Regions from separate parts of the Collinsella sp. TM06-3 genome, predicted to be linked through region 2. Evidence: riboswitches for the same ligand, from Rfam matches in the RefSeq annotation. Region 2 holds a riboswitch; the other holds the start of a gene.
The links. A riboswitch is a leader RNA that binds a small molecule or an ion and turns the genes downstream of it on or off. The one in region 2 is predicted to bind thiamine pyrophosphate.
Positions count from the first base shown of each region.

Region 1 (7,179 bases), on a different contig from region 2:
CTTGATGACGTCGACGTTGACGTTCTTGAGCATCGCGAGCGTAGACTGGCCGGTGCCAAAATCGTCCATGTAGGTCGAGAAACCGCGAGTGTGTAGGTCGGCCGTCAGCTTATCCACGGCCTCGGACTCTCCCGTATAAGCCGTCTCGGTGATCTCAATGCGCATGAGCTCGGGCGGTAGGTTGTATTGGGCGGCAAGCGCCCCCATATGCTCGGCGACGTCGCAGGCAAGGATATCCACGCGCGACACATTGAGCGAGATCGGAACTACGCGCAGCCCTCGATCGATGCACTCACGCAGCCACGAGGCGACGCCCTGCCAAACATATTTGTCGAGCGTCACCACAAAACCGCTTTCCTCGAGAGCGGGGATAAAGGTGGTAGGTGAAATGAGGGAGCCATCCTTGTCAATCCAGCGTGTGAGCGCCTCGGCGCCAACGATCTCGCCGGTTTCCATGTCGACCTGGGGCTGCAAGTAGTAGGTAATGCGGCCGTTTGAGAGCGCATACTGGAATTCGGTCAGCGTGCGGTGGAACGCGATTTCGTGTTCGTATTCCTCGGGGCGGAAAATGGCAATGCGCTCCTTAAAGTCGTTTTTTGCGCGCCGATTGGTAAACATGGCCTTGGCCTGCGCATCGATGGTGATTTCCTCGTTGGAGTCGATGGGGTAGACGCCCATGGACGGCCAGAAGCCCACGCCGTCATCATGCTTGGCCACGGCCTGGCGAATGCGGCTATAGATCTGATGGACGGTGTCGTGTTCAAAGGGGATGAGTACGCAAAAATCGTCTTGGCCCCAGTACCCTGCGACGCCCATGGCGGCATTCTCGATGTCCTTGAGAACCGTGCCCACATCGGCGAGTACGCGGTCGCCCTCGGCCTGTCCGTGCCATTCGTTGAACAGTCGCATGTGCCCCATATCGACGGTGGCGATACACCAGGCGCCGTTGCGCCTTGTCTCGAGAAATTCGTTGGCGCGGCGCATAAACTCGCTGGGTCGATAGAGACCCGTGAGCGGATCGATGCGTTCGGCGATGGCGCTTTTGCGCTCCACCTCGGGTATGGGGAGGCTGTCGTTGGGAACAAGCCCGCCGGCCGTGCGAATGCGACGGTCGAGTTCGCCTAAAACGGCGGCCGTTTGATTGGTCAGGTGCTCGTAAAAGGCCGGAACGACAAGACAGACGGGGGTAATAGTGTCGCCCGCGATTCGAACGGGAGCGAAAACGGCCTCTTTGAGATGTTGGATCAGTTGCTCGAATGCTTCGTGATCCAAATTGTTGCTAAGCACGACGAACTGGGCGTTGCGTGAACGGAAGACGCGACTCCTGCCGCGAGTAATCGACAGCATGCGGCCTGCGTATTCGGCGAGCATGTTGTCGACGGCCTCGGCCCCGTAGAGCTCGTTGAGCTTTGCCGTGCCGCGAACGCGCACTGCTATAAGCCCCGTCTCGCAACGGTCGCGACGGCAGGCATCGATAGCGTTGATCAGCGTGCGCTGTGTTCCGAGACCCGTGGCGGCGTCGACGGTCTCGGCAAGCGAGTGGTTGACGAGCTCGCCGACATAGAGCGAGGGGACATTTCCGTCACCGTCGATACGAAACCCGCGAGCACGGCCGAGGATGTAATCGCCGGCGGCATTGCGCACGCGGTACTGCATGACGTGACGATGTTTGGAGCCGTCATAGATTTGGTCGATGTCGTTGGTATAGGCCTCAAGGTCATCGGGATGGACACGCGTTTTCCAGTAATCGTGGCAGTTGTCTATATGCTCCGAAGGAAGACCAAGATCGCGCAAGGCGCCTTGTGACCAAAGGGTTCGATGTTTGTCCAAGTTCTCGATAAAGAAATATCGGCCTTCGTTGAGCATCGAAAGGGCGTCGAAAATGCGATCGCTTATTTCGAAGTCGTCGGTGTGGGCTTGTGCGATATTGCGTCGATCAAGGTGCACGGCATGACGTAGCTTGTAGTCGTACATGCGATGATCGGCATCGTTCGTCAAGCGATTGGGGGCTTCGCCCAGGGCGGGGTCGGCGTGTGCCACTCCGTAGCTAAACGAGTGAGGCATCTTGGAAGCGTTGTTTTCGAGCAGTACCGTTCGGCAGTGTTCCAGACGTTCGGCAAGGTCGTCCTCGGTCGCAATCGTAGATAGGATGGCGAACTCGTCGCCCCCCAGACGAAATGCCGCCTCGTCCACCTTCATATACAGTTTGAGATAGAGGCTCACCTGCAAGATATAGCGGTTGCCCTCGTCATGTCCAAAGATGTCGTTGCAGTGCTTAAGGTTATCGATGTCGATAAACGCCATGGTCACGGGCAGTTCCTGCTCCCAGAGTTCCTCTAAGGAACGGGTAAAGCCGCCGCGGTTGCCAAGTCCGGTGAGCTCGTCGGTAAAGGCGGTCCTGATCAGATCGTCCTGACGCTCCAGAAGGTCACGGATGGTCTTTTCGAGCGTTTTGGTATTATTGCTGGCGTTATCCATACTGTAAGCGGCTTTCTGAGGTCGGGGCGGATTGCGTCGGGCGAGCTCGTTGTGCACATGCGTTGCTGCTCAACGCCTTGCGTGTTTCCAAGCCCCCGCCTTGCTGCGTCGTTGGGTTTATTTGTCGGTTCGTGCTCTCGGCTGATAACTACTGAGTAGTATAAACAAGTGTATGGAATTATGTAGGGGCGCCCATGTTGCGGGCGGCCATTATTCGCCAAACGGTAACGCGACGATGTTCGATGAAAATGCGACTGAGACGATATTTGTTGATGGGTATACTTGTTCCGTTTTAAAACGCAGGAACGGAGATGGTCGCATGGCACAGTCAAATATGACGCGCACGGTGGGGCTGGCGCTCGAGGGAGGCGGCTACCGCGGTATGTATACGGCGGGCGTGCTCGACGTTTGGATGGAGCACGGTTTGACCTGCGACCATATGGTGGGCGTCTCGGCGGGCGCGGCATTTGGCTACAACTTTAAATCGCGCCAGATCGGCCGCGCCATTCGCTATAACAAGGCCTATTGCGCCGACAAACGCTATGCGAGCGTGACCAGCTGGCTGCGAACCGGCGATATGTTCAATGCCGATTTTGCCTATCACGAGGTGCCCATCGAGCGCGATCCCATCGACCTGGAGGCGTATCGCGCCTGCCCCATGCGGTTTACGTGCGTGTGCACCGATATCGAGACGGGCAAGGCCGTCTACCACGACCTGCCCTATGGCGACGAGCGGGATATCGAGTGGATCCGGGCATCGTCGGCGATTCCTGTGGCGACGCGTCCCGTTGCTATTGACGGGCATAAGTATCTGGATGGTGGCGTGGCTGATTCTATTCCCAGCGCATGGCTGTTTGCGCAGGGGTATGACCGCAATATCGTGGTACTCACGCAGCCGGCGGGCTTTGTGAAGCAGCCCAACAGCGTGATGCCCATGCTGCGGCGCGTGTTCCGTCACTATCCGGAGTTTGTTGCAGCGCTTGAGCATCGGCATGAGGTCTACAATGCCACGCTCGATGACCTGGCACGTCGAGAGGCTGCCGGGGAAATCTTTGTGGTGCGGCCGAGCGAATCGGTGAAGGTGCCGTCGCTGTGCCGCGAACCGGATGAGCTCGAGCGCATCTACCAGGTCGGCCGCCACGATGCAGAGGCGACTTTGCCGGCGTTGGAAGCGTATCTGGCGGGGTAAGGGTCGCATACGGAAAGCGCATCCCGGAATGGAGGCCCAAACTGGGATGCGCTTTCCATTGCTGAAGATATGAGGCTGCGAATCAGCTGTTCGGCCTATGCCTATGCCTGCTGCCAGGTGTCGACAAGCTCCTTGGCCGCGGCGTAGGGATCGTCGGCGCTGCAGACGGCGCTCACCACAAAGAAGCCGTCGACGCCGGTTGCCTTAAGCTGCGGCAAGTCGGCCGTCTTAACGCCGCCGCCCACCACGATGGGCACGGGGCTTGCCGCGTGGAGTGCGGCCAGGTCCTCAAAGCTCTTGGTGATGATGGAGCCATCGGCTGCGCGTCCGCAGTCGCGCTTGGTCTCGGTCTCGTGGAGCGGGCCGATGCCCAGGTAGTCGACCAGACTCATGTCGGCGGTCTTGACGTACTCGAGCATTTCCTCGCAACGGGCCGAAAGGCCCACGATGGCGTCGGGGCCCAGCAGCTTGCGACAGACCTCGACGGGAATATCGCTCTGGCCCACGTGCACGCCGTCGACCGCAATGCCCTGCTCGCGTGCGGCGAGTACGCAGTCAAGGCGGTCATCGATCAGCAAGGCGACCTGACCGGTCTTGCCGGCCTGTGCGATTGCCTGCGCGGCATCGCCGGTCAGCGCAATGATCTCGCGGGCGCTTGCCACCTTGGAGCGCACCTGAATGCAGGTAAAGCCGGCGTCGAGCGCCTGGGCCACCACATCGCCCACGGGGCGTCCGAGGGTGTTTTCGGGGCCGAGCACCAGATAGGCCGAGATATCAAGGTTGTCGCGGATGCTCATCGTGCTTCCTCCTGCTTTTTGATCTGCGCTTCCATGCGCTCGAGTTTGCCGGTCATGGTGTCGGTAAATCCAGGTCGAATATCGGCTTTGAGCACGACTTCGGTTCGGATGCCCTTGTTCGCTAACACAAAGGTCGCGTCGCGCACGACCTGCATGACCTCGTCCCAGTCGCCCTCGATCTCGGTGAACATCGAGGTGGTGCGGTTGGGAAGGCCGCTCTCGCGAATGACGCGCACGACCTCGGCGACCTCGGCGGACAGTTCATCGCCGGTGCCGCACGGGGCGATGGCCACAGCGACGAGCGTGTTCATGCCGGCATTGGTTGCGGGCTCGGACATGGCTTATGCCTCCTCGAGCTCGAGTTGGTTATCGGCGATGTCTTGGGCGGTTGCGCGGTAGAGCTCGTCGATAAAGGCGACCTTAAAGCTTGCCGGGGCATCGGCGACGGCGGCGGCACGCGTGCCGGCGACGTTGTAGACGGCGGTACCGCAGACGGCTGCCGTAAACGGATCGGCAGCGCAGGCGTACACGGCCAGCACGCCGCCCTGCGAGCAACCGCAGCCGGTAATCTTGGACATGAGCGGGCTGCCGCCGTGGGATTTGGCCACGGTCGTGCCGTCGGTAATCAGGTCGACTTCGCCCGAGACCACAACGGCGCCGCCGGTGTAGCGAGCGAGCGCCACGGCGGCATCGCGGGCGGCGTCGACCGTGTCGGTGGTATCGACACCACGTACGCGGCTCAGATCGGCCGACTCGCCCTCAAGACCCCACAGGCCGGAGAGTGCGATGATCTCGGAGGCGTTGCCGCGTACGATGGCGGGCTTGTACTGCTTGAGCTCGTTTACCAGCTGGGTGCGCAGGCTACCGATGCCCAGACCCACCGGATCGAGCACCCAGGGCTTGCCGGCGTCGTGTGCCGCCTTGGCCGCGCGGGGAATCGTCTGCTCGTAGATGGGGAAGAGCGTGCCCATGTTGAGATAGATGGCGGCGCCGCCGGCAACGAGCGCCTCGCCCTCGTCGGGCAGATAGACCATGGCGGCCGAACCGCCCACGGCGAGCTGCGCGTTGGCGACAAAGTCGATCGTCACCGTGTTGGTGATGGAGCCGGCCATCGGATTGGTGGCTCGAATCTCCTCTACGGCCTTGACCATATGTTGCTTAAGCTGTTCCGAATCAATCACTGCACATGCCTCCTTGGCATAGAAAAGGGGCGCTGTGCATAGACAGCGCCCCTGTAAAGGCGGCATGCTCCCTACGCCAGCATTAACTGACAGGTTCAAAGGATTGGGCCCTATGCCCTCTCAGCCTTGTGGTTTGCACCGCCGGCACTCCCGCATCGAATCTGTTGTTCCCTATACTAGCGCACCTGCCAATATGGGACAGGTTTATTTTGGCAGGTGGCAACAGGGGCGCTGCATTTTCCCAGATAAAACCTGCCAAGATAAACCTGTCCCTTATTGGCAGGTCGTTACAATAGACGGGATAAAGAATGACCGAGGGGACCTTATGATCAAACTTGTTCTGACCGATATGGACGATACGCTGATTCCTGCTGGACACGATGGCGCCAGCGACTGCGCCATCGAGGGCATTCATGCCATGCAGGCGGCGGGCCTGCATTTTGGCCCGGTTTCGGGTCGCCAGCCGTCCGCGATGAGCTGGATGTTCCGCAATCGCTCCGAGTGCTTCTCGACCGGTGCGTTTTGCAACGGCCAGGTGATGTTTGTCGATGGCGAGGCGGTTGCCTCGCGCGCAACTGATAACGATGCCCTTATACGCCTGGCCGACTACCTGGAGCAAGAGACCGACGATACCTATTTGAAGGTCTACCGTCTGGGTGATGACTTTTGGGACAACGACGCCTATTGCGTGACAAGCGATCCCGAGCGTGTGCGTCGCGCCATGGAGTCAGGCGGCAACGCGTGGCTCAAGGGCGAAGAGGCTCCCTGTCGCCCTGTCGTTGACGATGCCCCGGTATACAAGGCGAATATCTGGAGTGCCCGTTCGCGCGAGGAGCTCGCCGAGCTGCGCGAGCGTGTTGCCGCCGAGGTGCCGGAGCTCTCGCTCGTGTTTCCCAACAACCGCGTGCGCCTGTTCGACGTTCTTCCGACCGGCTGGGACAAGGGCTGTGCTGCGCTGGAGCTGGCGCGCGCTTTGGGCCTGACGCCCGACGAGGTGGCCGTATTCGGCGATTCCGATAACGATTTGCCCATGATCGATGCCGTTCCCAATTCCGTTGCAGTCGCCAATGCCAACGAGGCCGTCACGGCTGCCGCGCGCTGGCATATCGGCGCTGCGGCAGATGATGCGGTTGCCGGGGCTCTGCATCAGATTGCCGCCTGCGCCGCGACGGGGGAGATGCCGTCGTTTATGCGTCAGATGGACGCGACGGGTTTCGACGTCACGAACGTCTAGGGAGAAAGCCATGAAGCTCCAGCAGCTCAGATATGTCGTCAAAGTTGCCGAATGCGGCAGCATCACCGAGGCCTCGCGCCGGCTCTTTGTGTCGCAGCCTTCGATTACCGCGTCAATTCGCGATCTCGAAAACGAGATGGGTGTACACATCTTTGAGCGCACCAACAAGGGCGTCATTGTGTCCGAGGAAGGCGAGACCTTCTTGGGCTACGCGCGCCAGGTGCTCGACCAGGCCGACCTGCTCGAGGGCAAGTACAAAGGCACGTCCGAGCAGGTGCCGCACTTTAGTGTGAGCTGCCA
Region 1 covers NZ_QSPG01000012.1:38,224-45,402, forward strand. The annotation lists gene DXD56_RS06330 (EAL domain-containing protein) at 1-2,478, opposite strand, end outside; gene DXD56_RS06335 (patatin family protein) at 2,798-3,667, shown strand; gene DXD56_RS06340 (thiamine phosphate synthase) at 3,769-4,464, opposite strand; gene DXD56_RS06345 (thiamine-binding protein) at 4,461-4,802, opposite strand; gene thiM (hydroxyethylthiazole kinase) at 4,806-5,645, opposite strand; TPP riboswitch at 5,697-5,807, opposite strand; gene DXD56_RS06355 (HAD-IIB family hydrolase) at 5,971-6,879, shown strand; gene DXD56_RS06360 (LysR family transcriptional regulator) at 6,890-7,179, shown strand, end outside.
Region 1: it holds a riboswitch for thiamine pyrophosphate, as region 2 does, so the genes downstream of both, thiM (hydroxyethylthiazole kinase) here and thiC (phosphomethylpyrimidine synthase ThiC) in region 2, are expected to answer to the same signal.

Region 2 (7,179 bases):
GGACTGCAAAATCGGCACGTTGAGTGCGGCGAGCAGCTCCTTAATCATGGGGAACTGCGCGTGCAGGTCGGGGTCCATGGGCGGGCGCTGCGCCTTATACTGCGGCAGCATCTCCATGCGCACGCGCGGCTTGCCCTTATCAAACGCCACGACCACACCGTCGGGGTTAAAGGCGTCGATCATCTTAAGAAACATGTTCAGAAAGCCAAAGATCGCGTTGGTGGGGCGACCGTCCGGCGCGTTCATGGTGGGCGGCACCGCGTGGAAGGCGCGGTGCATGAGCGAGTTGCCGTCGATAACGGCAAAGGTGCGGCGCTTGTCAGACATATTGAATACCTCGCTTTGGGCTGGGCACGATTTGCTCCCACCAGTTTACACGCTCCCCGCCTCGCGGCCACCGCACATCAAGCTCCTCCGCCACCGCGCGCCCGCGCGTGATACGATGGCTCACGGTACATTAACCAGCACGATCGATCCGAAAGGAGCCTGCGTCATGGAGCGTCCCTGCGCATGGAAAAAGTACACGCCACAGCAAGTCGAGGAGCTCGAGGAGCTTTGCCGCGGCTATAAGCAGTTTTTGAGCGAGAATAAGACCGAGCGTCTGTGCGTCAAGACCGGTATCAAGATGGCCGAGGAGGCGGGCTACGTCAACCTGGAGACCGTGATCGCCGAGGGCCGCGCGCTCAAGGCCGGCGACAAGGTGTACGCCGCCAACCACGGCAAAGACCTCATGCTCGTCAACCTGGGTACCGCCCCGCTCGAGCAGGGCTTTAACATCCTGGGTGCCCACGTGGACTCGCCGCGCCTGGACCTCAAGCAGAATCCCGCCTTCGAGGCCGGCGACATGGCCTACCTCGACACGCACTACTACGGCGGCGTCAAGAGCTACCACTGGGTAGCCTCCCCGCTCGCGCTTGTGGGCGTCATCTGCAAAAAGGACGGCACCACCGTCGACATCAACATCGGCGACAAGGCGGACGACCCGGTCTTTACCATCTCCGACCTGCTGATCCACCTCTCGAGCGAGCAGATGTCCAAGCCCGCCAAGGACGCCGTCGACGCCGAGATCCTCGACGTGATCGTGGGCGGCCGCCCCGTCAAGTTTGACGAGGACGACAAGGACGCCCCCAAGGAGCCCGTCAAACAGATGTTCCTGGACATCCTCAAGGAACAGTACGACGTCGAGGAGGAGGACTTCCTCTCTGCCGAGATCGAGGTCGTGCCCGCCGGCCCCGCCCGCGACATGGGTCTCGACCGCTCCATGATCTTGGGCTATGGCCACGACGACCGCGTCTGCGCCTACCCCTCCATGCTCGCTCAGATCAACGTGGCAGACGTCGAGCGCACGAGCATCACGCTCATCGTCGACAAGGAGGAGATCGGCTCCGTGGGCGCCACCGGCATGACGAGTCGTTTCTTCGAGAACACCGTCGCCGAGATCATGACGCTCGCCGGCGAGAGCCGCCCGCTGGCCCTGCGCCGCGCACTCGCCCGCAGCCGCATGCTCTCCTCTGACGTGTCCGCCGGCTTTGACCCGGGCTACGCCGGCAAGTTCGAGACCAAGAACGCCGCCTTTATGGGTCGCGGCCTGTGCTTTAACAAGTACACGGGCAGCCGCGGCAAGGGCGGCTCTAACGACGCCGACGCCGAGTATGTGGCCCTCGTCCGCGACATCATGGACGAGGCCGGCGTGAACTTCCAGACCTGCGAGCTCGGTCGCGTCAACGCGGGCGGCGGCGGCACCATCGCCTACATCATGGCCAAGTACGGCATGAACGTCATCGACTCCGGCGTTGCCGTCCTGTCCATGCACGCCCTGTGGGAGGTCGCCAACAAGGCCGATATCTACGAGGCCTACCGCGGCTACAAGGCCTTCATCGAGCGCGCCTAATCCACCCCACCCATAACTTGCGGTGGAATACGGATTGATTTGGTCTTTCAATAGCCCAAACAGACCGTATTCCACCGCAACTTCCTTTTTGGCAGAGGAGAGTCCATGCTGCAGGTCATCATTTCGCCCGCCAAGCAGATGCGCGCGGCACAAGATGCTTTTGAAGTCCTGGGCATTCCACCTTTTGCGCACGAGACGGCTCGCCTCCACCGCGCACTGCTAGATATCGAACGAAATGAAGGCAGCGGCGGCCTGCAAGCGCTATGGAACGTGAGTGACAAACTGCTGGGACCTTGCCTCAACACCCTGCATGAGTTCGGGCCCATCCTGAAAAGCGGCGATCTCGACAATCCCGCACTCGCCCGTCACCTCTCCCCTGCCGTCATGTCCTATCACGGAATTCAATACCAGAGTATGGCACCCGAGGTGATGGATTCCGCGCAGCTCGCCTGGCTGCAAGACCATCTGTGGATCCTCTCCGGCCTCTACGGGTGCGTTCGTCCCTTTCATGCCGTCGAACCGTATCGGCTGGAGATGGGCGCGAAGCTCGCCGTTGACGATGCCCGAGACCTCTACGCGTTTTGGAACGACAAGCTCGCGCGGGCCATCGCTCCGGCGGGCTCCAACGCTACGATCGTCAACCTCGCCAGCGTAGAGTATGCCAAAACCGTTCTGCCCCACCTCGCGGGCGACGCCACGGCCGTCACATGCCTCTTTGGCGAGGGTATCCGCAACGGGAAGCCCATCCAACGGTCGACCGCCAGCAAAAAGGCGCGCGGCTCCATGGTGCGGTGGATGGCAGAAAACAAGCTCGAGGATGCAAGCGAACTTACCGCATTCAACATCGGCTATCGGCACATCCCCGAGCTTTCAGACAAAAACACCCTGGTTTTCATGAACGCGCAGGCACAATAGGCCCGCCGTTTCCAAACACCCCGTTACTCCGCCAAGCCATCGGCCTTTGCAATCTCGCTCGTCGAGCCATCTTGGTAGGTAATCTTAACGTGCTCCACCTCGGATACCGCAGCGCCCGCCGGGGGCTCCAAGCGCCATTCCGTCAGCGCAATGTCCATGGTCGTGGGCACGTCTCCCTGATCTTTGAGCTCCACCGTCAGCGTTTTGAGCGTCGCATCAAACGTCACGCGTTCGATTTCTTCGCCCGGAATAGACCCGCCGCTCAGCTGCAGCTGCACAAACTCGTCGCGCGGATACCAATAGTCACCCGGTGCGGCAACCGTGTTGCCACCAGAAACTTTCATGGTCATAATCGGCAGGCCCTCGTCGGCTTCAAACCCCCAGGTGGCGCCGCCATGACCGCCGAACGTCCAAATTCAAAAGGCAATCACCAACACGGCAAGCACCGCAAAACCAATCGCGACAAGGCCATGGTGCGCACGGCTTTCCTCGGCCGATACGTCCCATTGCGTCTCTCGATATAGATGCTTGTCTTCCATGTTCGCCTCCCCACAGGCACGCTCGTTGGCCCAATCGTACCCATTCAGGCTATACTTGAGCCCATGACATAACGGGGAGCTTGCAGGACAAGACGGCAGGCTGAGATTGGGCGCGCCCGCCCTGACCCGCAAACCTGATATGGGTAATGCCAACGAAGGGAGCCGTGCCAATGAGCACACAGACCGAGCCCAAGCTCGTCACGCAAATCGACTTCGCCCGCGCCGGGCAAATCACACCGCAGATGAAGGAAGTCGCCGAGCGCGAGCATCGCGACCCCGAGTACATCCGCGAGCGCGTGGCCGACGGCCGCATCGCCATTCCCGCCAACATCGCGCACATCAAAAAAGGCATGCGCGCCTTTGGCGTCGGTGAGGGCCTGTCCACCAAGGTCAACGTGAACTTGGGCATCTCGGGCGACAAGGCCGATGCCGCCGAGGAATGGAAGAAGGTCAAGATCGCCGAGGACTTTGGCGCCGACGCCATCATGGACCTCTCCAACTCGGGCAAGACGCGCCAGTTCCGCCAGCAGCTCATCGACGAGACGCCGCTCATGGTGGGCACCGTCCCCATGTACGACGCCATCGGCTACATGGAAAAGCCGCTGGTCAAGCTTACCAAGGATGACCTGTTCGAGGTCGTGCGCGCGCACGCCGAGGACGGCGTGGACTTTATGACCATCCACTGCGGCATCAACAAGTCGGTCACCAAGACCTTTAAGGAGACCGGCCGCCTCATGAACATCGTGAGCCGCGGCGGCTCGCTGCTGTTTGGCTGGATGGAGGTCACCGGCAACGAAAACCCCTTCTACGAGTACTTTGACGAGCTGCTCGAGATCTGCCACGAGTACGACGTGACGATTTCGCTCGGCGACTCCTGCCGCCCGGGCTGCCTCTACGACTCCAACGACGCCACAGAGACTGCCGAGATGATCGAGCTGGGCAAGCTGTGCAAGCGCGCTTGGGCTGCCGGCGTCCAGGTCATGGTCGAGGGCCCGGGTCACATGGCGCTCGACGAGATCGCCGCCAACATGAAGCTACAGAAGCGCCTGTGCCACAACGCCCCGTTCTATGTGCTGGGGCCGCTGGTGACCGATATCGGCGTGGGCTACGACCACATCACCGCTGCCATCGGCGGCGCTATCTCCGCCAGCTCCGGTGCCGACTTCCTGTGCTACGTGACGCCGGCCGAACACTTGTGCCTGCCCAACGCCCAGGACGTGCTCGATGGCCTCATGGCTACCAAGATCGCCGCACACGCCGCCGATATCGCCAAGAAGGTGCCGCACGCCCGCGACATGGACGACAAGATGGGCCAGGCACGCCGCAAGCTCGACTGGGACGCCATGTGGAAGTGCGCGCTCGACCCAGTTACGGGCAAGAAGCGCTACGAGGAGTCTCCCGCCGCCACCGAGGGCACTTGCACCATGTGTGGCAAGATGTGCGCCGTCCGTACCGTTAACAAGGTGTTCGAAGGCACAACGATCGACCTCGGCATGGAGGATTAACGCGTCACCGGAGCCGCAATCGGTAACATGGTGTTCGTCAATTGTTGACATGTGAACATTTGCTTACATTTGCGTAAAGATTGCATCGCCCGCCCGGGTTCGGAATACAGCCGGCCCGGGCATCTTTATAATGCAGACTTAAAGACCCATTTGAATCCGACCGGACAAGGGAGTGAGCATGGATCGCAGTAAGGTACCCGCCGTTCTATCCATCGCGGGATCCGATTCCAGCGGCGGTGCCGGCATTCAGGCCGACATCAAGACCATCACGGCGCACCGCCTGTATGCCGAGACGGCCATAACCGCCATTACAGCGCAAAACACACTGGGCGTCACCGCCGTGCAGGATATCTCGCCAGATATCGTAGCCGCGCAAATTGACGCTGTCTTTGACGATATCCGCCCAAGCGCCGTCAAGATCGGCATGGTTTCTTCTGTCGAGATTATCGAAGTCATCGCCGACCGCTTGAGCGCCTGGAACGCAACGAACGTGGTCGTCGACCCCGTCATGGTCGCCACCTCGGGCGCGCGCTTGATTGCCGAGGATGCCTCCGAGGCACTCACCCGCCGCCTGTTCCCACTAGCAACCGTCATCACGCCCAATATTCCCGAGGCCATGGCCCTGCTTGACTACGAGGTCGACTCCGAGCGCACACAGCAAAATGCTGCCATGCTCCTCACCCGCCGCTTTGGTTGCGCATCCCTCGTTAAGGGTGGGCATCTTGTCAACGAGGCTAACGATGTATTGGCCGAGCCCGCGCCACTCGATGACGAGGGCAACCATCTGGGCGATCCGCTCACTACGTGGTTTCGCCACAAGCGCATTGAGACCAGCAACACGCACGGCACCGGCTGTACGCTCTCATCCGCCATCGCTTGCGCGCTGGCCCAGGGCATGGAACTTGCCGACGCCATCAACGCCGGCAAGGCCTACCTGACCGGCGCTCTCGCCGCTGGCTTTGACATGGGCAAAGGTTCCGGCCCCGTCAACCACATGTGGCAGTATTAAGATTCACAGCCCAGAGCCACCGCAAAGGGGGCAGGCACCTTTGCGGTGGCTCCCACAAACATCTCGATCTGTAACAGTTAGAGCCCATTTTTCGGCCCACCTGTTACAGATCGAGACATTCAAATTCCGCTGAGAAGATAATCTCAATCTGTAACAGTAACTCGGCAAAATCGACCCTAGATGTTACAGATCGAGACAAACGACCGATATCGACCTAAATAATCTCAATCTGTAACATCTAGCCCGTTTTCGACCTTACAACTGTTACAGATCAAGACAAACAAACGATCCAAAACCACCGCAAAGGGGGCAGGCACCTTTGCGGTGGCTTGGGCTCGCGCTACTCACCGAGCATCTCTTGGAGCTTGGCTGCCACGGCATGTCCCAAGCTCTCGTGGCTTTCGGGCATCATATGCAGATAGTCGATATCGCCCGGCTCGGCATAATCGGCGGCATTCAAAAAGTCGCAGCCAAACTGCTCAGCCACATGCGCGTAGTACTCACCAAAATGTTCCGAGGCTTCTACGGAATGCTCGTCAAAGTCGGTCATATATACATCGGCGATCTGCGGCTTAATCTTGATAGGTGCCATCAGCAGAATCCGTGGGCAGGGCGCGGCATCGGTCCAGGCAAACGCACGGACGGCGCGAATCAACGCCATGGCACCACGGGCGATATCGGAAGCTGTCACGCCAAAGACCGTCTTACAGTCGTTGGTGCCCAGCATGATCACAATGGCGTCCAGCGGCTTATGGGCCTCGAGCAGCATCGGAAGTGCGCGGATGCCGTTAAGATTGGTGTCCAGATGGCACATGTCGTCGCGTACCGTCGTGCGGCCGTTGAGGCCTTCTTCAATTACATGCCAGCCCTCGCCTAAGTCACGTTGGGCCACGCCGCACCAGCGCACATCCTGCGCATAGCGCACCGCGGTGCCGTCGCGCATGCCCGCCGGATCGTAACCATAGGTGTTGCTGTCGCCAAAGCATAGAACGTTTTTCATCGTAAGCCCCTCGCTCAGTAAAAAGCCGACGGAAGCAGCCTCTCCCGTCGGCTCGACCTATCTGTCAGCACGTACCGATTACAGGTACTTGCGCCAATCGTCCTCGTCCTCATCATCCTCGGTAGCAGCCTGGGCCTGCTCGGCGGCGCGAGCTGCCGCAGCGCGAGCGGCAACCTGGGCATAGGACTCCTCGTTGCGCTCGGGGAAGTTTGCCAGCACGTGCTCGAACTTGGCAAAATCCTCATCCCAGCGCGTAGAAGGCACGGCAAAGAAGACTTGCTTGACCTTGAAGTCGCCCGATGCGAGCTCCTTGCGGAAAA
Region 2 covers NZ_QSPG01000007.1:12,891-20,069, forward strand. The annotation lists gene polA (DNA polymerase I) at 1-327, opposite strand, end outside; gene DXD56_RS04350 (aminopeptidase) at 494-1,891, shown strand; gene DXD56_RS04355 (YaaA family protein) at 1,997-2,806, shown strand; gene DXD56_RS04360 (hypothetical protein) at 2,830-3,156, opposite strand; gene DXD56_RS10245 (hypothetical protein) at 3,223-3,345, opposite strand; TPP riboswitch at 3,408-3,524, shown strand; gene thiC (phosphomethylpyrimidine synthase ThiC) at 3,516-4,850, shown strand; gene thiD (bifunctional hydroxymethylpyrimidine kinase/phosphomethylpyrimidine kinase) at 5,029-5,859, shown strand; gene DXD56_RS04375 (GDSL-type esterase/lipase family protein) at 6,200-6,859, opposite strand; gene DXD56_RS04380 (TIGR02452 family protein) at 6,938-7,179, opposite strand, start outside.